DNA from 4 places in the Streptomyces sp. S186 genome. Region 1 is predicted to be linked to each of the others. Evidence: riboswitches for the same ligand, from Rfam matches in the RefSeq annotation. Region 1 holds a riboswitch; each other region holds the start of a gene.

Evidence for each region. A riboswitch is a leader RNA that binds a small molecule or an ion and turns the genes downstream of it on or off. The one in region 1 is predicted to bind cobalamin.
Region 2: it holds a riboswitch for cobalamin, as region 1 does, so the genes downstream of both, cobN (cobaltochelatase subunit CobN) here and ACRAS8_RS35110 (hypothetical protein) in region 1, are expected to answer to the same signal.
Region 3: it holds a riboswitch for cobalamin, as region 1 does, so the genes downstream of both, ACRAS8_RS11970 (ribonucleoside-diphosphate reductase subunit alpha) here and ACRAS8_RS35110 (hypothetical protein) in region 1, are expected to answer to the same signal.
Region 4: it holds a riboswitch for cobalamin, as region 1 does, so the genes downstream of both, metE (5-methyltetrahydropteroyltriglutamate--homocysteine S-methyltransferase) here and ACRAS8_RS35110 (hypothetical protein) in region 1, are expected to answer to the same signal.

Annotation. Positions count from the first base shown of each region.
Region 1 covers NZ_CP193932.1:8,087,485-8,094,537, forward strand. The annotation lists gene aceA (isocitrate lyase) at 1-1, shown strand, start outside; gene aceB (malate synthase A) at 133-1,728, shown strand; gene ACRAS8_RS35105 (3-hydroxybutyryl-CoA dehydrogenase) at 1,725-2,594, shown strand; cobalamin riboswitch at 2,755-2,980, shown strand; gene ACRAS8_RS35110 (hypothetical protein) at 3,150-3,482, shown strand; gene ACRAS8_RS35115 (acyl-CoA thioesterase) at 3,496-3,993, shown strand; gene ACRAS8_RS35120 (hypothetical protein) at 3,911-4,510, opposite strand; gene ACRAS8_RS35125 (ATP-binding protein) at 5,252-6,592, opposite strand; gene ACRAS8_RS35130 (response regulator) at 6,599-7,053, opposite strand, start outside.
Region 2 covers NZ_CP193932.1:4,331,664-4,338,716, forward strand. The annotation lists gene ACRAS8_RS18575 (precorrin-2 C(20)-methyltransferase) at 1-45, opposite strand, end outside; gene ACRAS8_RS18580 (precorrin-8X methylmutase) at 42-674, opposite strand; gene cobG (precorrin-3B synthase) at 671-2,176, opposite strand; cobalamin riboswitch at 2,262-2,411, shown strand; gene cobN (cobaltochelatase subunit CobN) at 2,446-6,048, shown strand; gene ACRAS8_RS18595 (MFS transporter) at 6,131-7,053, opposite strand, start outside.
Region 3 covers NZ_CP193932.1:2,897,316-2,904,368, forward strand. The annotation lists gene ACRAS8_RS11960 (DUF3311 domain-containing protein) at 1-161, shown strand, start outside; gene mctP (monocarboxylate uptake permease MctP) at 158-1,825, shown strand; cobalamin riboswitch at 2,125-2,256, shown strand; gene ACRAS8_RS11970 (ribonucleoside-diphosphate reductase subunit alpha) at 2,442-4,847, shown strand; gene ACRAS8_RS11975 (ribonucleotide-diphosphate reductase subunit beta) at 4,847-5,908, shown strand; gene ACRAS8_RS11980 (transglycosylase domain-containing protein) at 6,036-7,053, shown strand, end outside.
Region 4 covers NZ_CP193932.1:7,784,975-7,792,027, forward strand. The annotation lists gene ACRAS8_RS33960 (TSUP family transporter) at 1-333, shown strand, start outside; gene metE (5-methyltetrahydropteroyltriglutamate--homocysteine S-methyltransferase) at 397-2,715, opposite strand; cobalamin riboswitch at 2,880-3,101, opposite strand; gene ACRAS8_RS33970 (phosphotransferase) at 3,212-4,138, shown strand; gene ACRAS8_RS33975 (sensor histidine kinase) at 4,197-5,309, opposite strand; gene ACRAS8_RS33980 (response regulator transcription factor) at 5,299-6,057, opposite strand; gene ACRAS8_RS33985 (cytochrome b/b6 domain-containing protein) at 6,205-6,834, opposite strand; gene ACRAS8_RS33990 (molybdopterin-dependent oxidoreductase) at 6,818-7,053, opposite strand, start outside.

The DNA of each region.
Region 1 (7,053 bases):
GAGCGCTTCTGGCCGCCTGCGTGCCCTCCGTGTGCCAGGCAGTCCACAGACAGGCTTGGGGGCCGGCCGACTCCGCTTCGCCCGGCCCCCACCGCTCCCACCGCTCCCTCCGCTCCCACCGAGGAGACCCCTATGCCCACCCATGCACCGACGCACCGCGTCCAGGTCCGCGCGGCAGCACCACGGGACCGTCATCAGGAGATCCTCACACCGGAGGCCCTGGAGTTCGTCGGCCGGCTCGTCGCCGCCTTCGCGGATCGCCGTCTGGATCTCCTCAGGGAGCGCAGGCGTCAGGCCGCCCGGCTGGCCTCCGGATCCCCGCTCGACTTCCCCCTCGTCACCTCCGCTGTCCGCACCGACCCCGACTGGCGGGTCGCACCGCCTGCGCCGGGACTGACGGACAGACGGGTGGAGATCACCGGCCCTCCGGACCGCCGGATGACGGTCAACGCCCTCAACTCCGGTGCCAGGATCTGGATGGCCGACTTCGAGGACGCCACCTCCCCCACATGGGACAACGTCATCGACGGCCAGCTCAACCTGCTCGATGCAGTCGAGCGCAGGATCGACTTCACCACACCGGAGGGCAAGCGGTACCGGCTCGGCGGCGACCTGGCGACCATCGTCGTCCGGCCCCGCGGATGGCACCTCACCGAGGAACACCTCTACCTCGACGGCCGGCCGGCCCCGGCCTCCCTGGTCGACTTCGGCCTGTACTTCTTCCACTGCGCCCAACGGCAGATCGACGCAGGCTCGGGCCCGTACTTCTACCTGCCCAAGCTGGAGAACCGGTACGAAGCCCGCCTGTGGAACGACGTCTTCGTCCTCGCCCAGGAACTCCTCGGCATCCCTCGCGGCACCGTCCGCGCCACCGTGCTCATCGAGACGATCACCGCCGCCTTCGAGATGGAGGAGATCCTCTACGAACTCCGCGAGCACAGCGCCGGACTCAACGCGGGCCGCTGGGACTACCTCTTCAGCCTGATCAAGACCTTCGGGCACCGGACCGACTTCCTCCTGCCGGACCGCGCCAAGGTCACCATGACCGCCACGTTCCTGCGCGCCTACACCGAACTGCTGGTGCACACCTGCCACAAGCGCGGTGCCCACGCCGTCGGCGGCATGGCCGCCCATGTCCCGAGCCGGGACACGGCGGCCAACGAGGCAGCCCTTGCGAAGGTCCGGCTGGACAAGGAGCGCGAGGCCGAGGACGGCTTCGACGGCTCCTGGGTTGCCCACCCCGGACTTGTCCCCCTCTGCCGCGAGGTCTTCGACGGTGTCCTCGGCGACCGGCCGCACCAGATCGAGCGCACCCGTGACGACGTGGAGGTCACCCCGACCGACCTGCTGTCCGTGCGCCGCATCAGCGGATCGCCCACCCCGGACGGCGTCCGCACCAACATCGCGGTCGCACTGCGCTACTTCGACGCCTGGCTGCACGGCCACGGCGCGGTCGCACTGCACGGGCTGATGGAAGACGCCGCCACCGCGGAGATCGCCCGGACCCAGGTCTGGCAGTGGCTGCGGCACCGCGTCCTCGACCGCGCCACGGTGCTGCGACTGCTCGACGACGAGACGGCCGCCCTGGCCAAGGAGAAGCCGGCGGCGTACGCGGACGAGGCCCGCGACATCTTCGTCCGCACCGCCCTCGGCCAAGAGCTGCCCGGCTTCTTCACCACCGACGCCTACACCCGCCACCTCGTGCGGCACGGAACGGAGCAGTCATGACCACGGGCATCCAGCGCGTCGGCGTCATCGGCGGCGGTCAGATGGGCGCCGGCATCGCCGAGGTCTGCGCCCGCGCCGGGCTCGACACCGTCGTGTGCGAGGTCGACACCGCCGCCGCTCGAAAAGCTCGCGAGCGCATCGCCGCCTCGCTGGGACGCGCCGTCCATCGCGGCAAGACGGACCGGGAGGCCGCCGAAGACGCCCTGGCCCGGCTCGTGTTCACCACAAGCCTCGACGACCTCGCCGACCGGCACCTGGTCGTCGAAGCCGTCGTGGAGAACCCGGACGTCAAGACAGAGATCTTCACCGCCCTCGACAAGATCGTCGAAGACCCGGGGGCCATCCTGGCCACCAACACCTCCTCCCTCCCGGTGATGCGTCTGGGCATGGCCACCGGCCGGGCCGACCGCGTCCTCGGCCTGCACTTCTTCAACCCCGTGCCGGTCATGCCACTGGTGGAGATCGTCACCTCGCTGCACACCAGCACCGAAGCGGCCACGACGGCGGAGACGTTCGCCCGCGACGCGCTCGGCAAGACCGTGATCCGCTCTCAGGACCGGGCCGGCTTCGTCGTCAACGCCCTCCTCGTCCCCTACCTCCTGTCCGCCGTCCGGATGGCGGAGTCCGGCTTCGCCACCGCCGCCGACGTGGACAAGGGCATGGAGCTGGGCTGCGCCCACCCGATGGGACCGCTCCGGCTCGCCGATCTGATCGGACTGGACACCGTGGCCTCCATCGCCCGCTCGCTGTACGAAGAGTTCAAGGAACCCCTGTACGCCCCGCCGCCGCTGCTGCAGCGGATGGTCGAGGCCGGGCTGCTCGGCCGGAAGACCGGCCGGGGGTTCCACACCTACGACCGGGGTTGAGGGACCCCGGGGTGCCGCCCGGGCCAAAGGACCCGCGCTGCGGTGGGACGAGGCGCGGGGCGACGGTTGGAGTCGTCCCGCGCCTCGTACAAGTGGCCTCAGCAGAACGGGATTTGCCCTCCGTGACGCCGAAGGTGGTAACCGGGTCATACCTCGCCATAAGGTGGCGAGTGCAGCTGGTGCGCCCTGCCCGCCAGGCAGGCGCGTCGTAAGAGGGAACCCGGTGGGAATCCGGAACTGCCCCGCAGCGGTGAGTGGGAACGACCGCCGTCATACGCACTGGACCCGAGGTACGGGGTCCGGGAAGCGACGGCCAGTAGGTGCCCGCCGGGAGACCGGCGGACGTGCCCGCGAGTCCGAAGACCTGCCCGCTGCCCGCGTGCGCCCATGCGTACGCGGAGATCCCGGTGACCTTCGAGGGCGGGTCGGCGTAGTCGTCAGGCGGGCACCAGCGTGTGCGGTGGCACAGGCGGCGTGCCCCGCCCGGCCTGCCGTCCTTCGCGCCTTCGTCACGTCCCGGGGTCGCTCCACCAAGAGCTCGCGCAGGAGAGTCTTGTGACAGCCAAGTCCGCGGCCGCGGCGACACGCGCCACCGTGTACGGCTACCCCCGCCAGGGCCCGCGCCGGGAGTTGAGGAACGCGATCGAGGGCTACTGGCAGGACCGCGTCGGCGCCGCCGAACTCCATCGGACCGCGCCCGTGCCGCGCAGCACCAACTGCCAGCAGCCCGCCGAGGCCGGTGCGGGCGAGGGACCGACCGGCGACCGGCTGTGGATCAATCCGGACTGCGGTCTGAAGAGCCGCTCCTGGGCCGAGGTCCGCCCGGCCATGGAACGGATGACCGCGGCAGCCCGGCACGTCCCCCACCAGCTCTCCACCAAGAACTGAAAGCCGTCGAACCATGGACCGCATCACCACCGGCCCGGCCCACAAGGCCCCGGCCGACTCACAGGTGACCCTCGCCCACATCATGAGCGAGCACGACACCAACCTGTACGGCACCATCCACGGCGGCGTCATCATGAAACTCATCGACGACGCCGCCGCGGCCGCCGCCGGACGGCACGCCGGCGCACCCGCCGTGACCGTCTCCGTCGACCGGATGACCTTCCTCACTCCCGTCCATGCAGGCGACCTGCTGAGCGTCCACGCAAGCGTCGAATACGCGGGACGCACCTCCATGGACGTCGGCGTGCGCGCCACCGCCGAGCGGTGGAACGCCTCCGGGCCCACCGCCGAAGTAGCCACCGCCCACCTGACGTTCGTCGCCATCGACGAGCACGGCGCACCCCGGCCCGTACCCGAGCTGCGACCGGTCACCGCCGAGGAACACCAGCGACAGCTCCAGGCCGTGCGGCGCCGCGCACTGCGCGCAGACCGACGCACAGCCGCCGGCTGAACCGCGGGGCGGGGGTGCCGGACTCCGGTACCCCCGCCCCGCGCCACTGCCGCAGCAGTAGACGGTCGGCCACACGCGACCGCTTTCCTGCGCTCCAGCAATTGCCATGCATACCGAAAAGCGAGCCACGCCGGCACAGGCAGGGCCGAAGGATCTGGTCCGGCGGGGTATCCGGGCCGTCGGCCGCCTCCAGGCTCTCCTTCGCGAGGTCGGGGTGCAGCTCGACCTCGCACCGCTCGACCGTCCAGTCGGCGAGCAGCTCCGAGCGTTCCAGCAGCTCCTCCACCAGGGCATGGACCGCCTCCTCGGCGAACTTCAGCGCCGGCGCGTCCACGAACACCTTCACTGATACACCGCCGGGATGGACGCCCACCCACGTGTCGGCGATCTCCACTTCCACACCGTCCGGACCGTCGATCGACTCGACCGAGTCGACACCCTGCTCCAGAAGCGCCCCGGCACCGACCCGCTGCAGCTTGTCCATCTCCGGAGCGCCGCTCGCGATCTGTGTATCCACTGTCGCTGCGTACGTCACGCCGCCCAGCCTTGCAGGACAACACACCACTTGCGGCAGCAATGCCGACTTCGAACCGTCCTTGCACGCACCCGCCGAGCAGAGCCCTCAGCTGCAGCGCAAGCCTGTTCGGTGGCAAATCCGGCCGCCGCGCCACTCTCGTCCCAGATGGAGCAAGGGGGCGTCTTCTCAGGTCAGGAAGTCATTGGGCGGCGGAAGGCCCCCTGATTCCCAAGCTCAGAGTGCGGGTTCGATTCCCGTCACCCGCTCCAGAGCAAAGGCCAGATCGACACTCTGGGCCTTGTTCGTTTGCTGCCTCGCCCTTTTGGGGTCGCGTGCCATTCGAGTGCCACAACGGACCGATTAATGCGCCGAGTTGGGCGCTCGCAAGTCACGGCCGGGTAGCCTGATCGTCCGTCACCTCGAATCGCGAGACGCCCGAACTCCGGGTCGGCGAGCGCTATTCCCTTGCCCGCTTCCCATTCCTGCACCGATTTCGATATCAGGGCCACCAGTCTGGTCCAGGAGTGCGTTCGACGCGCACCATCCGCTCGCTGACGCCGAGGGCGCGCAGCAGGTCGAGGATTTCGATGACCTCAGAGAGCGGGAAGAGGCGGACTGTCGCAGCCGGTTCGGCGATACGACGTCGCGGGTGATCCCGGAACGCCCAACGCGTCTGCGCAGGCCGGGGCTGTTGCACGGTCAGCGACTCGGCAGGGGCGACCGCGCGGGGAGACGGTCCCGTCAACCCTCGGCGTCGAGCGGGAGTGTGAGGACGGCCTGGGCTCCGCCGTCGGGGGCGTTGGTGAAGGTCAGCCGGGCTTTGATGAGGTGGGCGTGGCCCAGGGCGATGGTGAGGCCGAGGCCGCTGCCCTTGCCGCGTTCGGGGGCGCCGGTACGAAAGGGGCGGGGCCCTTCGGCGAGCAGGCCGGGCGGGTAGCCGGGGCCGTGGTCCCGGACGGTGACCGTGCCCCGTTGGAGGGTGACGGTGACCGGGGGGTGTCCGTGCCGGTGGGCGTTGGCAAGGAGGTTGGCGACGATGCGTTCCAGGCGGCGCGGCTCGGTCAGTACGGCGGTGTCGTCCACCACGTCGAGGCGGGCGGGGAGGGCGGTGGAGGCGATGGCCCGCTGGAGTACTTCGGTGAGGTGGTGGGGTTCGAGGTGGGCGGTGTCGACGTCTGCGTCGAGCCGGGAGACTTCGAGCAGGTCCTCGATCAGGCCGCACAGCGCCTCGGCCCGGTCGCGTACGAGGTCGGCCTCGTGGGAGTCGGGCAGGATCTCGGCGGCGGCGAGCAGGCCGGCAGCGGGGGTGCGCAGTTCGTGGGTGACGTCGGCGGCGAACCGCTGCTCGGCGCGGAGCCGGTCCTGGAGGGCGGCGGCCATCTGGTCGACGGATGTGGCGAGTTCGGTGAGTTCGCGGGAGCCGCGGATGCGTCCGATACGGGCGTCGAGGCGGCCGTCGGCGATCGTGCGGGCGGTCGCCGAGACCCTGCGTACCCGGGCGCTGAGCGGTTTGGCGAGCAGGAGGCCGACGAGGGAGATGACGGTGGCGCTGCCGGCGGCCAGCGCGATGGTGGTGCGGGCGAAGCGGTCGTCGGCGTTGCGTTCCAGGCTGTAGTCGCTGCGTACGGACAGGGTGCGCGAGCCGATGCCCGCTGCCGCCCACAGGACGGGACCGTTGGGACCGTTGACGAGTTGGGTGGCCAGACGGCCGTCGGAGACGCGCCGGGCGAGTTCGGGTGGCAGTCCCGGGGCGTCGAGTGCGACGTTGTCGCCGGTGACGGCGGAGGTCTGCGCGTAGGTGTTGAGTGCCTGTTCCAGACGGCCGAGAACGATGCTGCGGTTGAGGTCCAGGCGCTGGTCGGAGGCGGTCACGGTGGTGAGCGCGCCCAGTGCGGCGGCCAGCACGCAGGCCACGGCGGCGATGAGGGCGGCGACCCGCCAGTGGAGGCTGCCGCCGGACTTCACACCGCCGTCGGACTTCGCGCCGTCGCCGGCTTTCCTGCCGCCGGGCTTCTCGCGGCGGCGGCTCGTCGCACCGGTGGAGCCGGCGGGCACGCCGGGACGGGGCAGGCTGCCAGGCATACCGGGTCAGCCGACGATCTTGTAGCCGAAGCCCCGGACCGTCACGATGCGCTCGTGCCCGATCTTGGCGCGGAGCCGCTGGATGTGGACGTCGACCACCCGGGTGTCGCCACCCCAGGCGTAGTCCCAGACCTCCTTCAGGAGGGTCTCCCGGCTGAGCACCCTGCCCGGGGCCGAGGTCAGCTCAAGGAGTACGCGCAGCTCCGTCGGGGTGATCGGCAGCAGTTCCCCGGCGACCCGCACCTCCATCGTCTCGGCGTCCAGCTCCAGGTCGCCGACGCGGCGGATGTCGCGTGGCGGGGCGGGCGCCACCGGTTCCGGGGCCCGTCCTGCGTCCGCGGACGGAGGCAGGGCGGCCCGCCGCATCAGCGCGCGCAGCCGGGCCGCGAGCACATTGGCACGGAACGGCTTGGTGACGTAGTCATCGGCACCGGCCTCAAGGCCCGCGATGACGTCGATGT
Region 2 (7,053 bases), 3.8 Mb from region 1:
CTGGTCCGCCGCACCGCTGCTGGCCTGCTGCTCGCTCACGCTCACTCTTCCTCGCTCGCCAGGGCGTTGATCGCGGCCGCGGCCATGGCACTGCCGCCGCGCCGCCCGCGCACCACGATGTGGTCCAGCTTCGCCGGGTGGTCGATCAGCGCGTCCTTGGACTCGGCCGCGCCTATGAAACCGACGGGGATACCGAGGACCGCGGCAGGGCGCGGCGCGCCTTCCTCGATCATTTCCAGGAACCGGAAGAGCGCGGTGGGGGCGTTGCCGAAGGCGACCACGGCGCCCTCCATGCGATCCCGCCACAGTTCGAGGGCGGCGGCGCTGCGGGTGGTGCCCAGCCGCGCGGCCAGCTCCGGGACGGACGGGTCGCCGAGGGTGCACAGCACCTCGTTGTCGGCGGGCAGCCGCTTCCGGGTCACTCCGCTGGCCACCATGGTGGCGTCGCACAGGATCGGCGCACCGGCGCGCAGCGCGGCGCGGGCACTGGCCACCACCCCCGGGGTGAAGGCGAGGTCGCGGACGAGGTCGACCATGCCGCAGGCGTGGATCATACGGACCGCGACCCGGCTGACGTCGGCGGGCAGGCCCGAGAGGTCCGCCTCGGCGCGGATGGTGGCGAAGGACTGGCGGTAGATCGCCGCCCCGTCCTTTTCGTAGTCGAACGCGGTCACTGGGGCCTCGGGTTGGTGGGTTGAGGGGTGGAAGGAGAAGCAGAGGGGGCAGACGGCGGAGCACCGGGCGGGGGCAATGTTTCACGTGAAACCGGCGCCGGTGAGGCCGTTTCACGTGAAACGGCGGCCAGTTGAGATGTTTCACGTGAAACCGTCGGTGGCGGCGGGGAGTTGGGGCCCACCGCGGTGGTGCGGTAGCCCTCGGGCGTCGCCAGCGCATCGACCCAGGCGCCGTGCGGATGGCCGCAGCGCCGTTCGCAGCCCGACCAGTGGACGGGCAGCCTGGCGGGCACTGCGGAGCCGTCCGCCGGGACGGGCCGGCCCACGGAGAGCGCGGCCGCCGCCTCGCTCCGCACGTCCCTGCGGGACTTGGCGCAGCCGGGCAGGCCCGTGCAGGCGGTGACCCGGCGCCAGGGGGAGTCGGGGTCGGTGACCAGTCCGGCGGCGGCGAGGTCGGTCAGCCGCCGGGCGGCCAGGGCGGCGGGCAGGCCGGGGACGACGATGCCGCGCCAGGGCGTGAGGCGCAGCGTGCCGCAACCGTCGTCGTCGGCGATCCCGGCCAGCAACCGCCATTGGGCCACCGACAGACGGCCGAGCGGCGCGAGGACCACGACGGCGCGGCGGCCGTCGGGTCCGTCGACCGCACCGGGGGCGGTGGCATCGGCGTACGGCACGGCCGGCCGCGGGCCGGCGGCGTCCGCGTACTCCGCGGCGATGCCCGCGGTCCGCAGCGCGCGCTGCACCTCCCGGGCGGTCAGCGGCCGCGCTGCGGGCAGTTCGCGGACCCGCCAGGCGCCGTCGCCGCGCTCCGCGGCGGCGGCCAGGAAGACCTCCGCGGCCGTCAGCGCCGCCCGCGGGACGTCGTCCGCCGCGATCCGCAGCACCGCCCGCTCGTCGCCGACCCGCAGCAGCGCCCCGTACCCGGACGCGGTGTCCGGCGGATACGCGGTGTCCGCCGGGGCCCGCCGGCCGGATTCTGCGAGCAAGGTCACATCGCCGCCCAGGTCCGCCACATCGCCCCGTCCGTCGTCCAGGACGAACAGGAAACGGCCCGAGAGCGCCGTCGCCGGCTCGCTCGCGCACAGCAGTGCGTCCAGGCTCCGGGCCCACAACCGCACGTCGGAGGGGGTGTGCCGGTCCAGTCCGGCCAGCGGTGAGGCCAGCACGTTGCGGATCCGCTCATGGCGGACGGACGGCAGCAGCCCGGCGTCGGCGAGCAGACCGGCGAGCGCCTGCCCGCAGTCGTCGGGCAGGCCGCGGAGTTCGACGTTGCCGCGGGAGGTGAGCGAGAGACGGCCGTCGCCGAGGCGGTCCGCGGCGTCCGCCAGCGCGCTGGCCTGGCGCACCGTCAAGTCCCCGGCGGGCACCCGCACTCGGGCCAGCCGGCCGTCGGCGGCGGAGTGCAGCCGCAGCGCTCCCGGGCAGGCGTCACCGCGGTCCCGTACCGGCGGTCCGGGCCGGTCGGGGCGGGGTGCGGGGGTGGGCGGCATGGCGGCGAGCATACCTACGTCGGTGGCGCCCGGAACCGGGTCGAGGGGATCGGGTGAGACGGCCGCGTAGGCCCGCTCCCGCGGTCCGGCGGCAGCCCTTACTATGCAGGTCGGCGGGTCGGCTGACCCGCCGGACGCCAGCGACGGCGCCAAGGGAGGAAGCCCGGTGAGAATCCGGCGCGGTCCCGCCACTGTGAACCCGGCCACCGCCGGGTGAGCCAGGAACTCCCGCCGTCCATACGACCACCCGGGGCGTGGACACCCCGAGGAAGGGCTGCGCCGTGATTCTGCTGCTGTCGACCTCCGACACCGACCTGCTCAGCGCACGCGCGGCCACCGGCCCCGTGCCGTACCGGCTCGCCAACCCCGCCCGCCTCGACCTCGCCGAACTCCCCGGCCTGCTGGAGGGCGCCGACCTCGTCGTCGTCCGCCTCCTCGGCGGCCTCCGCGCCTGGGAGGACGGCCTGGACGTGCTGCTGGCCGCGGACCAGCACCGCCCGGTCGTCGTGCTCACCGGCGAACAGGCCCCCGACGCCCAGCTCATGGAGGCGTCCACGGTCCCCGTCGGCATCGCCGCCGAGGCACACGCCTACCTCGCGCACGGCGGCCCGGCCAACCTCTCCCAGCTGGCCCGCTTCCTCAGCGACACCGTCCTGCTCACCGGCCACGGCTTCGAGCCGCCCGCGGCCGCGCCGTCCTGGGGCCCGCTGGAGCGCGCCGCGACGGAGGCGGCCGGCCCGACGGTGGCGGTGCTCTACTACCGCGCCCACCACATGAGCGGCAACACCCGCTTCGTCCACGACCTGTGCGACCAGATCGAGCGCGCCGGCGGCCGTCCGCTGCCGCTGTACGTCGCCTCGCTGCGGGCCCCCGAGCCGGAGCTGATCGAGGAGCTGCGCGCGGCCGACGCCCTCGTCACCACCGTGCTCGCCGCGGGCGGCACCAGGCCCGCCGAGGCGTCCGCGGGCGGCGACGACGAGTCCTGGGACGCGGGCGCACTGGCCGCCCTGGACGTGCCGATCCTCCAGGCGCTCTGCCTGACCGGGTCGCGCGCCGCCTGGGAGGAGAACGACGAGGGCCTCTCCCCGCTCGACGCCGCCTCGCAGATCGCCGTGCCGGAGTTCGACGGGCGGCTGATCACCGTGCCGTTCTCCTTCAAGGAGATCGACGAGGACGGCCTCCCGGTCTACGTCGCCGACGCCGAGCGAGCCGCCCGGGTCGCCGGGATCGCCGTCCGGCACGCCCGGCTGCGCCACATCCCGGCTACTGAGAAGCGGCTGGCGCTGGTGCTCTCCGCCTACCCCACCAAGCACTCCCGGATCGGCAACGCGGTCGGCCTGGACACCCCGGCCAGCGCCGTCGAGCTGCTGCGCCGCCTGGCGGCCGAGGGCTACGACTTCGGCGACGAACCGGTGCCCGGCCTCGCGTCCGGCGACGGCGACGAGCTGATCTACGCCCTCATCGAGGCCGGCGGCCACGACCAGGAGTGGCTGACCGAGGAACAGCTGGCCCGCAACCCGGTCCGCATCCCCGCCGCCGACTACCGCCGCTGGTACGCCACGCTGCCGCAGGAGCTGCGGGAGTCCGTCGAGGAGCACTGGGGCCCGCCGCCCGGCGAGATGTTCGTCGACCGCAGCCGGAACCCCGAGGGCGACATCGTGCTGGCCGCCCTGCGCCGCGGCAATCTGCTGATCCTCATCCAGCCGCCGCGGGGCTTCGGCGAGAACCCGATCGCGATCTACCACGACCCCGATCTGCCGCCGTCCCACCACTACTTGGCGGCCTACCGCTGGATCGCCGCGCCCGCCGCCGACGGCGGGTTCGGCGCCGACGCCATGGTCCACCTCGGCAAGCACGGCAACCTGGAGTGGCTGCCCGGCAAGAACGCCGGGCTCTCCGCCGCCTGCGGCCCGGACGCGGCGCTCGGCGACCTCCCGCTCGTCTACCCGTTCCTGGTCAACGACCCGGGCGAGGGCACCCAGGCCAAGCGCCGGGTGCACGCCACCCTCGTCGACCACCTCGTCCCGCCGATGGCCCGCGCCGACTCCTACGGCGACATCGCGCGCCTGGAGCAGCTGCTCGACGAGTACGCCGCGATCTCCTCGATGGACCCGGCCAAGCTGCCCGCCATCCGCGCGCAGATCTGGACCCTCATCCAGGCCGCCAAGCTCGACCACGACCTGGGCCTGGAGGAGCGCCCCGACGACGACGGCTTCGACGACTTCCTGCTGCACGTCGACGGCTGGCTCTGCGAGGTCAAGGACGCGCAGATCCGCGACGGCCTGCACGTGCTGGGCGCCGCCCCGGCCGGCGAGGCCCGGGTCAACCTCGTCCTGGCCATCCTGCGCGCCCGGCAGATCTGGGGCGGCACCGCCGCACTGCCCGGACTCCGGGAGGCGCTCGGCCTGGACGAGTCCGCCGCCACCCGCACCGCCGCCGACGACGCCGAGGCCGTCGCCCGCGGCCTCGTCCAGGCCATGGAGGACGCGGACTGGGACCCCGCCGCCGCGGCCCGGGTCGCCGAGGGCCACCCGGCGGCGGTCGCCGACATCCTCGACTTCGCCGCCCGGGAGGTCGTCCCGCGGCTGGCCGCCACCACCGACGAACTGGACCACGCCCTGCACGCCCTGAACGGCGGCTTCGTCCCGGCCGGCCCGTCCGGCTCGCCGCTGCGCGGCCTGGTCAACGTCCTGCCGACCGGCCGCAACTTCTACTCCGTCGACCCCAAGGCCGTCCCGTCGCGGCTCGCCTGGGAGACCGGGCAGGCGCTCGCCGACTCGCTGCTCGGCCGCTACCGCGACGACAACGGCGACTGGCCGGAGTCGGTGGGCCTGTCCCTGTGGGGCACCAGCGCGATGCGCACCTCCGGCGACGACGTCGCGGAGGCGCTGGCGCTGCTGGGCGTCCGCCCCGTGTGGGACGACGCCTCGCGCCGGGTGACCGGCCTGGAGGCCATCCCGCTCGACGAGCTGGGCCGCCCCCGCATCGATGTCACCCTCCGCATCAGCGGCTTCTTCCGCGACGCGTTCCCGCACGTCATCGGGCTGCTCGACGACGCGGTCCGGCTCGCCGCCGGTCTCGACGAGCTGGCCGAGAGCAACTTCGTCCGGGCCCACGCCCAGGCGGACCTCGCCGCGCACGGCGACGAACGCCGCGCCACCACCCGGATCTTCGGCTCCCGCCCCGGTACGTACGGCGCGGGTCTGCTCCAGCTCATCGACTCCCGCGACTGGCGCACCGACGCCGACCTCGCCGAGGTCTACACCGTCTGGGGCGGCTACGCCTACGGGCGCGGGCTGGAGGGCCGCCCGGCCCGCGAGGAGATGGAGACCGCCTACAAGCGCATCGCGGTGGCCGCCAAGAACACCGACACCCGCGAACACGACATCGCCGACTCCGACGACTACTTCCAGTACCACGGCGGCATGGTCGCCACCGTCAAGGCGCTCAAGGGCAAGGCCCCGGAGGCGTACATCGGCGACTCGACCCGCCCCGAGACCGTTCGCACCAGGACGCTGGTGGAGGAGACGTCCCGGGTCTTCCGGGCCCGTGTGGTCAACCCCCGCTGGATCGAGGCGATGCGCCGCCACGGTTACAAGGGTGCCTTCGAACTCGCCGCGACCGTGGACTACTTGTTCGGCTACGACGCCACGACCGGTGTCGTCGCCGACTGGATGTACGACAAGCTCGCCCAGACCTATGCCCTCGACCCGGAGAACCGCGCGTTCCTCCAGGAGGCCAACCCCTGGGCGCTGCACGGCATCGCCGAACGCCTCCTGGAGGCGGAGTCCCGCGGTATGTGGGAGAAGCCGGACGCCGAGACGCTCGCGGCGCTGCGGGAGGCGTTCCTGGAGACCGAGGGCGAGCTGGAGGGCGAGGACTGAGAGGCGCGAAGAGAGCGCGGCGGAGCGGTGTTTCACGTGAAACACCGCCCCGCTCTCCCCTCCCGCTTCGGGTCCCGTCCACTCAACTCCGCGGCCACTCAAGCCGTTTGGCGAAGTGCAGCCACGCGGCCAGGACCACCAGGACCGCGGTCGCCCCGCCCAGCGTCATCACCGCCGCGGGGGAGGTCCGGTCCACCACCAGCCCGCCGGCCAGCGCGCCGAGCGAGAACGTCGCCTGGAACGACGCGGTGAAGAGCACCGACGTCGCCTCGGGCGCACCGGGCGCCGCCTTGGCGAACCAGGTCTGCGAGGTCACCGGCACCGCCCCGTACGCGACGCCCCAGACCACCAGCAGCGCCAGCGCGCCGACCGGGCCACGGCCCAGGACCGGCAGCAGCAGCGTGGCGAGCGCCAGCAGCCCGGCCGCGAGCCCGAAGACCGTGCGCGGACGCCGCCCCACCACGGCACCGCCGGCGAAGTTCCCCACCACCCCCGCGACGCCGTAGACCAGCAGGAACACCGTCACCGTCCCCGCCGACGCGACATGGGCGGTCCGCTCCAGGAACGGCGTCACATAGGTGTACGCGCCGAAGTGCGCCAGCACGATCAGGAACGTCATCAGCAACGCGAACCGCGTGTGCACCCCGCGCAGTACCTCGCGCAGCGCCGCCGGGCCGGTGGCGCGGACCGCCGGCAGCGGCGGCAGCACCAGCGCGGTCAGTACCAGCACCGCCACCGCCAGCGCGCCGACCGCGGCGCAGGCGAGGCGCCAGCCGGCCAGATCGCCGAGGAAGGTCCCGGCGGGGACCCCGACCACCGAGCCCAGCGGCACCGCGGAGAAGACCACCGCGGTGGCCCGGCCGGCCGACTCCGCCGGCACCAGCCGCGCGGCGAGCCCGGCCCCGATCGACCAGAACCCCCCGATCACCACGCCGACCAGGACCCGCGACAGCAGCACCAGCCAGTAGGCCGGCGCGACCGCGGCCAGGAGGTTCGCCAGCGCCA
Region 3 (7,053 bases), 5.2 Mb from region 1:
GGGTGAGTTCCTACGCCCGGATCGAGCCGACGCTGATCGGGATCCCGTTCTTCTACTGGTACCAGATGGCGTGGGTGCTGATCTCGACGGCGCTGACGACCCTGGCCTACAAGCTCGTCCAGCGTGAGCAGCGCGCCCGCAAGGGCGGTGCGGCCCGATGACGACCCCCGTCACGACCCTCGCCGCCGCCTCCCGGGGCGTGAACGGCGTGGCCCTCGCCGTCTTCGTCTTCTTCTTCCTCGCCGTCACGGTCATGGGCTTCCTGGCCGCGCGCTGGCGCCGCGCCGAGCACTCCGCCAACCTCGACGAATGGGGCCTGGGCGGGCGCAGCTTCGGCACCTGGATCACGTGGTTCCTGCTCGGCGGCGACCTCTACACCGCGTACACGTTCGTGGCGGTGCCGGCGGCGATCTACACCGCGGGCGCGTCCGGCTTCTTCGCCGTCCCGTACACCATCCTGGTCTACCCGCTGATCTTCACCTTCCTGCCCCGGCTGTGGTCGGTCTCGCACCGGCACGGGTACGTCACCACCTCCGACTTCGTCCGCGGCCGCTTCGGCTCGAAGGGCCTGTCGCTGGCGGTGGCGCTCACCGGGCTGCTCGCCACGATGCCGTACATCGCGCTCCAACTCGTCGGCATCCAGGCCGTCCTGGACGTGATGGGCGTCGGCGGCGGCGAGCACGCCAACTGGTTCGTCAAGGACCTGCCGCTGCTGATCGCGTTCGCGGTGCTGGCCGCGTACACCTACTCCTCGGGGCTGCGGGCGCCCGCGCTGATCGCGTTCGTCAAGGACGGGCTGATCTACCTCGTCATCGCGGTGGCGATCATCTACATCCCGATCAAGCTGGGCGGCTTCGGCGAGATCTTCCACGCGGCCGGCAAGGCGCTCGCCCAGCCCGGGCCGATCGCCGGCAAACCGCGCGGCGAACTGACCAGCGGCCCCAACGCCCAGTGGGCGTACGCCACACTGGCGCTCGGCTCGGCGCTGGCGCTGTTCATGTACCCGCACTCGATCACCGCGACGCTCTCCTCGCGCAGCCGCAACGTCATCCGCCGCAACACCACCATCCTCCCGCTCTATTCCCTGATGCTGGGCCTCCTCGCGCTGCTCGGCTTCATGGCGCTCAAGGCCGGGACGGACACCCGGGGCAACGCCCAGCTGGCGATCCCGCAGCTCTTCGCGGACATGTTCCCCAGCTGGTTCGCGGGGGTGGCGTTCGCCGCGATCGGCATCGGCGCGCTGGTGCCGGCCGCGATCATGTCGATCGCCGCCGCCAACCTCTTCACCCGGAACGTCTACAAGGACCTCCTCAAGCCGGGCGCCACGCCCGAGCAGGAGCACAAGGTCGCCAAGCTGGTCTCCCTCCTGGTCAAGGTCGGTGCGCTGGTCTTCGTCCTCACCATGGACAAGACCGTCGCCATCAACTTCCAGCTGCTGGGCGGGATCTGGATCCTGCAGACCATGCCGGCGCTGGTCGGCGGCCTGTTCACCCGCTGGTTCCACCGCTGGGCGCTGCTGGCCGGCTGGGCCGTCGGCATGGTCTACGGCACCCTCGCGGCATACGGGGTGGCCGGCCCGACCCAGCAGCACTTCGGCGGCTCCAGCGCGGAGATCCCCGGCATCGGGCAGATCGGCTATATCGGCCTCACCGCGTTCGTCCTGAACGTCGTGGTGACGGTCGTCCTGACGCTCGTCCTGAAGGCCCTCAAGGCCCCCGAGGGCACCGACGAGACCTCCCCCGACGACTACACCGCCGACCTCGGCGACCAGGGCGTCACCGCCGACCTGTCACCGGCCACGACGGGGGCACCGGCGGGGCACTGACGCTCCATCACCCGCGGACTAGGGCGCTTCTGACGGATCTCGGTGGAGGAAGGAGCGGCGCCTGGTGCGTGCTCTCGCAAGGCGCCGGGATGGCTTCATAGCGGAGCTATGGAGACATTTCGGCAACGCCGCGAGAGTGCGTGCCAGGCGCCGCGACGCCGCGGAGATCCGTCAGAAGCGCCCTAGGGCCGCCGCACTCCCCCAGCGGGGCGCGGCGGCCCTTCGCGCTGCGCATACCTGCGGGAATGATATGAGGCGGCGACACAAGATGTGGGGGTGCGCGCGGGGAGCAGCACAAGATGTATGCTCGTCCTCGCTGTCGCCGCAGGGGAATCCGGTGCGAATCCGGAACTGTCCCGCAACGGTGTGTGAGCGTGATCCACGGGCCGTCCCCACGAGCCCGGCGGCCCGCTCCCGAGTCCGAGGACCTGCCGACGGTACGTCCGCACCGCCATCGGTGCGGCGTCGATACGTCCGGGCCCCGAGGGGTGGGCCGACTGGACGCCGCGCGGCCGGCCCGCGCACCCCCGGCTCGCCGCGGGGTGCCCCCTTGCCCGCACGGCTCCCGTCGCGCCACCGCCCCTCCCGGCCCCCGCCGAGTGAGGGAGAGCATCAGGTGACCATCGCGCCAACGGAGCCCGCGTCAGACGCCGAGGTCGTGCAGCCCGTGGTGGCCACGCCTCCCGCGAACGAGGACGGCCCGGGCGTCGCCCTGCTGCGCACGCTGACCGAGCTGACCGCGGACCTGACCGCGACCGACCCCGGCAAGGTGGCCGCCGCCGCGCTGCGCGGCCGGCACCCCGGGTCCGACGAGGCCGAACTGCGGTCGCTGGCCATCGAGGCCGCGGCCGGGCTGATCGGCGACGAGCCGCAGTACTCCCGGCTCGCGGCCCGCCTGCTCACCCTCGCCATCGCCGAGGAGGCCGCCGGGCAGGGCGCCACCTCCTTCTCCGCCTCGATCGCGGTCGGCCACCAGGAGGGTCTGATCGCGGACCGCACCGCCGAGTTCGCCGGCACGCACGCCGCGGGGCTGGACGCGCTGGTGGAGCAGGCCCTGGCAGCCGGCGCCGACGACCGGTTCGGGTACTTCGGGCTGCGCACCCTGCACTCGCGCTATCTGCTGCGCCACCCCACCACCCGCAAGGTGATCGAGACGCCCCAGCACTTCCTGCTGCGGGTGGCCTGCGGCCTGGCCGAGGACGACTCCGCGCGGGCGCTCGCGGACGTCGCCGAGCTGTACCGGCTGACCAGCACGCTCTCCTACCTGCCGTCCTCCCCCACGCTCTTCAACTCCGGCACCCGCCACCCGCAGATGTCCTCCTGCTATCTGCTGGACTCGCCGCTGGACGAGCTGGACTCGATCTACGACCGCTACCACCAGGTGGCGCGGCTCTCCAAGCACGCCGGCGGCATCGGGCTGTCGTACTCCCGGATCCGCGCCCGCGGTTCGCTGATCCGCGGCACCAACGGGCACTCCAACGGCATCGTGCCGTTCCTGCGCACCCTGGACGCGTCGGTGGCGGCGGTCAACCAGGGCGGCCGCCGCAAGGGCGCGGCCTGTGTCTACCTGGAGACCTGGCACGCCGACATCGAGGAGTTCCTGGAGCTGCGGGACAACACCGGCGAGGAGGCCCGCCGGACCCACAACCTCAACATCGCGCACTGGATCCCGGACGAGTTCATGCGCCGGGTGGAGGCGGACGCGGACTGGTCGCTGTTCTCCCCCGCGGACGTGCCCGAGCTGGTCGACCTGTGGGGCGCGGAGTTCGACGCCGCCTACCGGGCCGCGGAGGCCGCGGGCAAGGCTCTCAAGCAGGTGCCGGCCCGGGTGCTGTACTCCCGGATGATGCGCACCCTCGCGCAGACCGGCAACGGCTGGATGACGTTCAAGGACGCCGCCAACCGCACCGCCAACCAGACCGCCGAGCCCGGCCGGGTCGTGCACTCCTCCAACCTGTGCACGGAGATCCTGGAGGTCACCGACGACGGGGAGACCGCGGTCTGCAACCTGGGGTCGGTCAACCTCGCCGCGCACCTCGGTGCCGACGGCGAGATGGACTGGGAGAAGCTGGACGCCACCGTCCGCACCGCCGTGACCTTCCTCGACCGGGTCGTGGACATCAACTTCTACCCGACCGAGCAGGCCGCCGCCTCCAACTCCCGTTGGCGGCCGGTCGGTCTGGGCCTGATGGGCCTGCAGGACGTGTTCTTCCGGCTGCGGCTGCCGTTCGACTCGGCCGAGGCCCGGGAGCTGTCGACCCGCATCTCCGAGCGGATCATGCTCGCCGCCTACGAGGCGTCCGCCGACCTCGCCGAGCGGCACGGCCCGCACGAGAACTGGTCCGCGACCCGCACGGCGCGCGGTGTGCTGCACCCGGACCACTACCCGAACGCCGAACCGCGGTGGGCGGACCGCTGGGCGGCGCTGCGCACCCGGATCGCCACGACCGGTATGCGCAACTCCCTTCTGCTGGCCATCGCGCCGACCGCCACTATCGCCTCCATCGCCGGCGTCTACGAGTGCATCGAGCCGCAGGTCTCCAACCTCTTCAAGCGCGAGACGCTGTCCGGCGAGTTCCTCCAGGTCAACACGTACCTGATCGAGGAGCTGAAGGAGCTGGGCCTGTGGGACGCGCGGACCCGGGACGCGCTCCGCGAGGCCAACGGCTCCGTCCAGGAGCTGACCTGGATCCCCGAGGACGTACGGCACCGCTACCGCACCGCCTGGGAGATCCCGCAGCGCGCCCTGATCGACATGGCCGCGGACCGCACGCCGTTCCTGGACCAGAGCCAGTCGCTCAATCTCTTCATGGCGTCGCCGACCATCGGCAAGCTCAGCTCGATGTACGCCTACGCCTGGAAGCGCGGCATCAAGACCACCTACTACCTGCGCTCGCGGCCGGCGACCCGGATCGCACAGTCGGCGCGCGCCGCGTCCGTCCCCGCGCAGCTTCCGGTGACCGATCCCGAGGCGGTCGCCTGCTCCCTGGAAAACCCCGAGTCCTGCGAGGCATGCCAGTAATGTCCCACCCGTCGCCTGAAACGAACGCCGCGGCCGCGCACACCGCCACCACCGACGGCAAGAAGAACCTCCTCGACCCGGGCTTCGAGCTGACCCTGCGTCCCATGCGGTACCCGGACTTCTACGACCGCTACCGCGACGCGATCAAGAACACCTGGACCGTGGAGGAGGTCGACCTCCACTCCGACGTGGCCGACCTCGCCAAGCTCTCCCCCGGTGAGCAGCACCTCATCGGCCGCCTGGTGGCGTTCTTCGCCACCGGCGACTCGATCGTCGCCAACAACCTGGTGCTGACGCTGTACAAGCACATCAACTCCCCCGAGGCGCGGCTCTACCTGAGCCGGCAGCTCTTCGAGGAGGCGGTGCACGTCCAGTTCTATCTGACGCTGCTGGACACCTACCTTCCCGACCCGGACGACCGGGCCGCCGCCTTCGCGGCCGTGGAGAACATCCCGTCCATCCGGGAGAAGGCCGAGTTCTGCTTCAAGTGGATGGACTCGGTGGACAGTCTGGACCGCCTGGAGTCCAAGGCCGACCGCCGCCGCTTCCTGCTCAACCTCATCTGCTTCGCGGCGTGCATCGAGGGCCTCTTCTTCTACGGCGCCTTCGCCTACGTCTACTGGTTCCGGTCGCGCGGCCTGCTGCACGGCCTGGCCACCGGCACCAACTGGGTGTTCCGCGACGAGTCGATGCACATGGAGTTCGCCTTCTCCGTGGTGGACACCGTCCGTGAGGAGGAGCCCGACCTCTTCGACGACGCGCTCCAGCAGCAGGTCACCGACATGCTCAAGGAGGCCGTGGAGGCGGAGCTGCAGTTCGCCCGCGACCTGTGCGGTGACGGCCTGCCCGGCATGAACACCGCGTCGATGCGCGAGTACCTCCAGTGCGTCGCCGACCAGCGGCTGCGCCGCCTGGGCTTCCCGCCCGTCTACGGCTCGGAGAACCCGTTCTCCTTCATGGAGCTGCAGAACGTCCAGGAGCTGACCAACTTCTTCGAGCGGCGCGCCTCGGCCTACCAGGTCGCCGTCGAGGGCTCGGTCTCGTTCGACGACGACTTCTGATCCGTTCTGATCCCTTTCTGATCCCGGCCGCCGGGCCTGTCGTTCCGGCCGCCCGCCGAATGTGAGCGTTCGATTAGCGGGCGGCCGGAGCGGCAACCGGAAGCCTGCCCACCACATCTACGCAGACATGGAGGGCAGGAAAACGGGCACGAAGAAGAGCCGCCGGTACATCGACTATCCCCGCCTGGGCCGCAAGGGGGTGCGCCGCTGGCTGCCGTCGTGGCGCCTGTGGCTGGGCACGTTCGCGTTCGGCCTCGCCTGTCTGGCGGGGCTGTTCGCGTTCGTCTACGCGAAGGTCGACATCCCCAACGAGAACGCCCAGGCCGCCCGCGAGGCCACCGTCTACTACTGGGCGGACGGCAGCCAGATGGTGAGCGTCGGCGCCGTCAACCGGCAGAACATCTCCCTCGACAAGGTGCCGAAACCCGTCCAGAACGCGGTGATAGCGGCGGAGAACGCCACCTTCTACGAGGACCACGGGGTCTCGCTCACGGGAATCGCCCGGGCCGCGGTGAACATGATCTCCGGCGGGGACACCCAGGGCGGTTCGACCATCACCCAGCAATACGTGAAGAACACGTATCTCTCGCCGGACCAGACCGCCACCCGCAAGGTGAAGGAATTCATCATCGCGCTGAAGGTCAACAACCTGAAGTCGAAGGCGGAGATCCTGCGCGGCTATCTCAACACCAGCTGGTTCGGGCGTGGTTCGAACGGTATCCAGGCGGCCGCGCACGCCTATTACGGCATCGACGCCAAGGACCTGAATCCCAGTCAGGGGGCGCTGCTGGCCGCGCTGTTGAAGGGCGCCGAGCAGTACGACCCGGGGCTGGGCAAGGCCAACCACGAGCGGGCGGAGGCCCGCTGGAAGTGGATACTCGACCGGCTGGTCGCCACCGGCGCGATGAGCAAGGAGGAACGGGCGCAGTACCGGGAATTCCCCGAGCCGCGCCCGGTGGCCAAGCCCACCAGCCAGGCCGGCCAGATCGGCTATCTCGTCGACATCGCCAACAAGTTCGTGAAAAGCGCCACCGGGCTGACCGACAAGGACCTGGCCCGCGGCGGCTACCGTATCCACACCACCTTCGACAAACAGCGCACCCGCCGCCTGGAAAAGGCGGTCGACGACGTCCGCGAGAAGAACC
Region 4 (7,053 bases), 300 kb from region 1:
GTGGGCGGCAGCGTCATGACGGTGCCCGCGGCGCGGCGAGCCGGGCACACCATGCAGACGGCGACGGCCCTGGCCAACCCGCTCACCGTGGCCATCGCCCTCCCGGCCACCGCGGTCTCTCTGGGCGCGGCCGCGCTCCCGCCCGCGAGCGCCGCGCACGTGCACCTGGTCGGCCTCGTCGACGTCGGCGCCGCCGCGGCGCTGCTCCTGGGCGCACTGCCGGTCATCGCCGTACTGCGCCGCCGCCCGCCGCGGATCCCGGACCGCCTCTACGCCCGTGCGTACGTCGGCCTGCTCGCACTGGTGGCGGTGGCGATGCTGCTGTCGGGGTAGGCGCGCGTACGGTGCCCGGGGAAGGGGCACGGTCGCCCCTTCCCCGGCCCGCACCCGCGGGGTTCAGGAGGCGGAGAGCTCCGCCCGGACCGTACGGGCGGCGGCGACCAGGCTCTCCAGGGAGGCGCGGGTCTCCGGCCAGTCACGGGTCTTCAGACCGCAGTCCGGGTTGACCCACAGCCGCTCGGCGGGAATGGCCTCAAGTCCCCTGCGGAGCAGGGCCGCGGCCTCCTGCGCGCTGGGCACGCGCGGGGAGTGGATGTCGTAGACACCCGGCCCCGCCTCGCGCGGATAGCCGTGCGCGGCCAGTTCGCGCGCTACCTGCATATGGGAGCGGGCGGCCTCCAGGCTGATGACATCGGCGTCGAGGTCGTCGATGGCCCGGACGATGTCACCGAACTCGGCGTAGCACATATGGGTGTGGATCTGGGTGTCCGGCCGGACCCCGCCGGTGGTCAGCCGGAACGCCTCCGTCGCCCACGCCAGGTAGGCCGGGCGGTCGGCGGCGCGCAGCGGCAGGGTCTCCCGCAGCGCCGGCTCGTCCACCTGGATCACCGAAGTGCCCGCCGCCTCCAGGTCGTTGACCTCGTCGCGCAGGGCGAGGGCCACCTGCCGGGCGGTGTCGCCGAGCGGCTGGTCGTCGCGGACGAAGGACCAGGCGAGCATCGTCACCGGGCCGGTGAGCATGCCCTTGACGGGCCGGCCGGTCAGGGACCGGGCGTACGCCGTCCAGCGGACCGTCATCGGCGACGGGCGGGAGATGTCACCGGCCAGGATCGGCGGGCGGACGTAGCGGGTGCCGTAGGACTGCACCCAGCCGTGCTGGGTGGCGAGGTAGCCGGTCAGCTGCTCGGCGAAGTACTGGACCATGTCGTTGCGTTCGGGCTCGCCGTGCACCAGCACGTCCAGGCCGGCCTTCTCCTGGAACGAGATCACCGCCTGGATCTCGGCCCTGATGCGCTCCTCGTAGCCGGCCGTGTCGATCCGGCCCGCGCGCAGATCGGCCCGCGCGGCCCGCAGTTCGTCGGTCTGCGGGAAGGAGCCGATGGTCGTGGTCGGCAGCAGCGGCAGACCCAGGTGCGCGCGCTGGGCGGCGGCCCGCTCGCCGTACGGCTGGGAGCGGCGGGTGTCGGCCTCCGTGACGGCGGCGGCCCGGGCCCGGACGGCAGGGTCGTGGGTGATCGGCGAGGCCGTACGGGAGGCCAGATCGGCCCGGTTGGCGGCCAGCTCGGCGGCGATCGTGTCGGTGCCCCGGGCGAGGCCCCTGGCGAGGGTGACGGCCTCCGCGGTCTTCTGCTGTGCGAAGGCCAGCCAGCGCAGGATCTGCGGCTCGATGTCCCGCTCGGCCGCCGCGTCCAGCGGCACATGGAGCAGCGAGCAGGAGGCCGACACATCGACCCGGTCGGCCAGCCCGAGCAGGGTGCCCAGCGTGGACAGCGACTTCTCCAGGTCGTTGACCCAGATGTTGCGGCCGTTGACCACCCCCGCGACCAGGCGCTTGCCCGGCAGTCCGCCGACGGCGGCGAGGTCGTCCAGGTTGGCGGCGGCGGCCTCGGTGAAGTCCAGCGCGAGCCCGTCCACGGGTGCCTTGGCCAGCACCGGCAGGGCCGCGCCGAGCCGGTCGAAGTACGAGGCGACCAGCAGCTTCGGGCGGTTGGTGAGGGCACCGAGGTCGCGGTAGGCGCGCTCGGCGGCGTTCAGTTCGGCGGGCGTGCGGTCCTGGACGAGCGCCGGCTCGTCGAGCTGCACCCACTCGGCGCCGGCCGCCCGCAGATCGGCGAGGACCTCGGCGTACACCGGCAGCAGCCGGTCCAGCAGGGTCAGCGGGTCGAAGTCCGCGGGCACGCCCGGCGCGGGCTTGGCGAGCAGGAGGTAGGTGACCGGGCCGACGAGCACGGGCCGAGCGGTGAGGCCGAGCGCGAGCGCCTCGGCCAGCTCCGCGACCTGCTTGGTCGAGTCGGCCGTGAACACGGTGTCCGGGCCCAGTTCCGGCACCAGGTAGTGGTAGTTCGTGTCGAACCACTTGGTCATCTCCAGCGGCGCCACGTCCTGCGTGCCGCGCGCCATGGCGAAGTAGCCGTCCAGGGCGTCGGTCGCCACGGCGGCGCGGTGCCGCGCGGGGATCGCCCCCACCATGACGGTGGTGTCGAGGACGTGGTCGTAGTACGAGAAGTCACCGGTCGGCACCTCGTGGATGCCGGCCTCGGCGAGCTGCCGCCAGTGGGTGCGGCGCAGTTCGGCGGCCGCGGCGCGGAGGGCGTCCGCGGTGACGCGGCCCTTCCAGTAGCCCTCGACGGCCTTCTTGAGTTCCCGGCGGCGGCCCTGGCGGGGGTAGCCGTACACGGTGGCCCGTGCTGCCGCGACTGCGGACTTGGTGGTCACGGAGATCTCCTTCGCGAGATGAATCCCTGAGATCCCGGGGACCGGACGAGAGCGCGAAGGGCGACGAACCGGGCGGTGTGAGCGTGCACGGCGAGGCACGACCGTCCGCCTGGTATGAACGCCGACCCGCCCTCGAGGTCACCGGGATGTCCGCGCACGAGTCGTTCGCACACGGGCAGATGGCAGGTCTTCGGACTCGCGGGCACGTCCTCACCTACCAGGACACCTACTGGCCGTCGCTTCCCGGACCCGTACCTCGGGTCCAGTGCGTATGACGGCGGTCGTTCCCACTCACCGCTGCGGGGCAGTCCCGGATTCCCACCGGGTTCCCTCTTACGACGCTCCCGCCTGGCTTGACGGGGCGAACCAGCTGCACCGGCCAGCTTAGAGGGTGCGGGGGCCCGATGGGGCGTCGAGTCCACGATCCGGAAGGACCCGGCAGCCTCCGGCGGAAATTCGGGTGCCCGGGGCACCGCACTGTGATGGGGTCGATGCCATGCGCTCCCGCCCGCCTTCCCTCAGCGACGACGTCATCGCAGCCACGGTCGCCGGACACTGGCTGTCCGAGAACGCGCGGATCACCGAGGCCGGCTATCTCCCCTGGGGATTCGGCGCCCATCACTGGCGGATCTCCGGCGGCGGCACGACGCTGTTCGTCACCCTGGACCAGTTGGCGCCCCGGCACACCGCGGCCTCGCTGGAAGCGGCCTATGCGGGGGCCGCCGCGCTGGCCGCCGGCGGACTGGCTGCGGTGTGCGCACCGCTGCCGCACCGATCCGGCCGGTTCACCGTCGCCGTCGCGGGCGGCGCCCTGAGCGTGACGCCGTGGCTGGACGGGCACCCGCCGACCGAAGCGGAGGCCCGCGAGCCCGCCCACCTCGGCCAAGTCACCGACGCCCTGGCCGCGTTGCACGGCACCGAGCCGCCGAAGGGCCTGCCTGTCTGGGCCCCGCAGGTCGGCCCTGCGTTCGCCGACGAGGTGCGGGCCCGCACCGCCCGGCCATGGATGACCGGCCCGCTCGGCGAGGAGGCACGGCACGCGCTTGCCGAGCGCGTCGACGCCATCCGGCACTGGACGGCGCGCTATCACCTGCTGGCCGAGAGCGCGCTCGCCCACCGCGACCATTGGGTGCCGACCCACGGCGAGCCGCACTACGCCAACCAACTCGTCGGCCCCTGCGGGCTGCGGCTGGTCGACTGGGAATCGCTGGCCATCGCCCCGCGCGAGCGGGACTACGGCGATCTCCTCGCCGCCGGCGCCGAGGTGCCGCACGATCCGGCGCTGCTGGAGCTGTTCGCCCTCGACTGGCGGCTGTCCGAGATCGCCGCGTACACCCACTGGTTCGCCGGGCCCCACGTCGGCAACGACGACGACCACACGGCGCTGGAGGGATTGCGGGAGGAGCTGTCCGTCCCCGACTGAGGGTCCGTCCCCGACTGAGCCGGATCAGGGCGGCCGGCGGATGCCTGGCCCGTGCGGCTCAGCCCGCCGCCGGCAGATGGACCTCGAAGCGGCACCCGCCAGGCACGTTGCGCACCGCCGCGCGGCCCTGGTGAGCCTCGACGATGCCACGGACGATGGCCAGGCCCAGGCCCGCGCCGGCGGGCGGGGTCCGGGCGTCGGTGCCGCGCCAGCCGGTGTCGAAGACCCGGGGCAGGTCCTCCGCGGGGATCCCGCCGCAGCCGTCGGTGACGGACAGCACCACACCGGCGTCCCGCCGACGGGCGGAGACCGCGACGGTGCCGTCGGCAGGGGTCCGGCGGATGGCGTTGACCAGCAGATTGGCCAGCACCCGGGACATCTCGCGGCCGTCGACCTCGACCGGCACCCGTTCGACGCCGTCCCCGACGAGCCGTACGCCGTGTTCCCTGGCCAGCGCGTCGGCGCCGGCGATCGCGTCGCCCACGAGGTCGTAGACCGACATACGGGTCGGGGACAGGCACAGGACCCCGGCCTGGATGCGGGAGAGTTCGAACAGGTCGCCGACCATGGTGCCCATCCGCTCGACCTCGGTGCGGATCCGGGTGTGATAGACGCGCGGGTCCGCCACCACGCCGTCCTCCAGCGCCTCGGCCATCGCCTGCAACCCGGCCAGGGGAGTGCGCAGGTCATGGGAAATCCAGGCAACCAGTTCCCGGCGGGAGGACTCCAGGGCCCGCTCGCGTTCCCTGGACGCGGTGAGCCTGGCACTGGTGGCGGCCAACTCCCGGCTCAGTTCGGCGAGTTCGGCCGTCGGTGCGGTGGCGGGCGGCGTGAAGCGGCCGTCGTCGCCCAGTGCGCGGGCGGCCTCGGCCAGCGCGCGGCTGCCCCGGACGACACCGCGCCCGAGGACGAGGGCCACCGCCAGGGACACCAGCGCCGCCATGGCGCACACCGTCGTCACCACCCACAGGTCGTGCTCGGACAGCAGCATCGCCCAGGACACCAACAGCGTCCCGGCCAGCATCGCCGCCACCGTGACGGCCGCGACCACGGCCAGGGACAGGGTGACCGAGCGGTTCCGCAGCAACCGCAGGGCGGCCGTCCCGACCAGCCCGGCGGCGGCCGCGCCGGCCGCCGCGTACAGCGCGATGAGCAGCGCGTCACCGAGCATCGCCGGCTCCGTCTCTTTCTCCTTCTCCGTCGTTCTCCGTGATGCTCGGGCCAGGCGCGGGAGCGTCCAGGCGGTAGCCCACGCCCCACACCGTGCTGATCAGCCGGGGCCGGGCCGGGTCGTCCTCGACCTTCTCCCGCAGCCGCCGCACATGGACGGTCACCGTGGACAGATCGCCGAACTCCCAGCCCCACACCCGGCGCATCAGCTCCTCCCGGCTCGTCGCCCGCCCCGGATTCCGCAGGAAGAACTCCAACAGGTCGAACTCCCGGATGGTCAGGGCGAGTTCGGTGCCGTGGCGGGTGGCGCGCCGGGCGGCCGGGTTCAGGGCGAGCGGACCGGCCCGCAGCCATGACTCCGCCGTCGCGCCCCCGGCCGCGGTCGGCGTGCCTGCCCGGCGCAGTACGGACTCCACCCGCAGCACGAGCTCGCGCGGGCTGAAGGGCTTGGTGACATAGTCGTCCGCCCCGAACTCCAGGCCCAGGATGCGGTCCTCCTCGTCGCCGCGCGCGGTCAGCATGATGACCGGGAGCGGGCCCCGCGCACGCAGGCGGCGGCAGACCTCCAGTCCGTCCATCCCCGGCAGCATCAGGTCCAGTACCACCAGGTCGGGCGGTCGTGCCGCGGCGCGGGCCACGGCGGCCGGGCCGTCGGCGCTCACCTCGACCGCGAAGCCCGCCCGGTGGAGATAGCCGGCCACGACCTCGGAGACGGTGGGGTCGTCGTCCACGACGAGTACGCGTTTCACCCCACCGAGTCTGGCACCCCGCTGCGGCCGCCGACCGCGGCGGTCCAGGGGCGCCAGCGTTCCGTAAGTGTTCCGTAAGGCCACCAAGTCCCTTATATCGTTTTTGTCTTCGCAAGCCGGTGCGTGGTACCGCACCCGCCGCCCAGGTCAGGACTCCCGCTCCCACAAGGCATGTTCCCGCCTGGCCCAGGCACGCGAGACGTAGCCGGTACGCAGCCCGCGGCGAGCCTCCGCGTCGCGGGCCGCCATCCCGATGTGACCGACGACGAGGACGCCGATGAGCAGGGCGATCCAGTCGTGGACGAAGGTTGCCCCCGTCCGCCAGAGCACCGGCACCAGGCCCGGGAACCACAGCACCAGCCCGGTGCCGATCATGACGAGCGCCGCCCCGGCGAGCAACGCCGCGTACAGCTTCTGCCCGGCGTTGAACTTGCCCGCCGGACGCCGACGGCCACGCAGCGCCGCGCGCACCCAGCCGCGATCATGCTGACCGAACCGGTTCAGCCGGCCCAGATCCGCCCGCAAGGCCCGCGACACCAACCCCACCAGCAGCGGCACCGGCAACGCCAGCCCCGCCCACTCGTGCAGGCCGACCACCAGCCTGCGACGGCCCACGAGCTCCGCCAGCGAGGGCACATACAGACAGGCAGCCGTGACCAGCATGACGCCCATCAGCGCCGCCGTTCCCCAGTGCACCCACCGCTCCACCGCGGTGAACCTCCGCAACACCGGCTCCTCGCCGCGCGTCGCGGCCGCACGCTCAGTCGATACCGGCATCGTCCCGCCCGTTCGACCTGCCGACCCAGGCATCCACCTCGTACCCATGCTGCTCCCAATAGCCGGGCTGCACCCGATCGGTGACCGTGATGCCGGACAGCCACTTGGCCGACTTGTAGAAGTACATCGGCGCCGCGTACAGCCGGACCGGGCCGCCGTGCGCATCGGTCACCGGCCGGTCGTCCATCGCATAGGCGACCAGCATGTCCGGACGCCGGG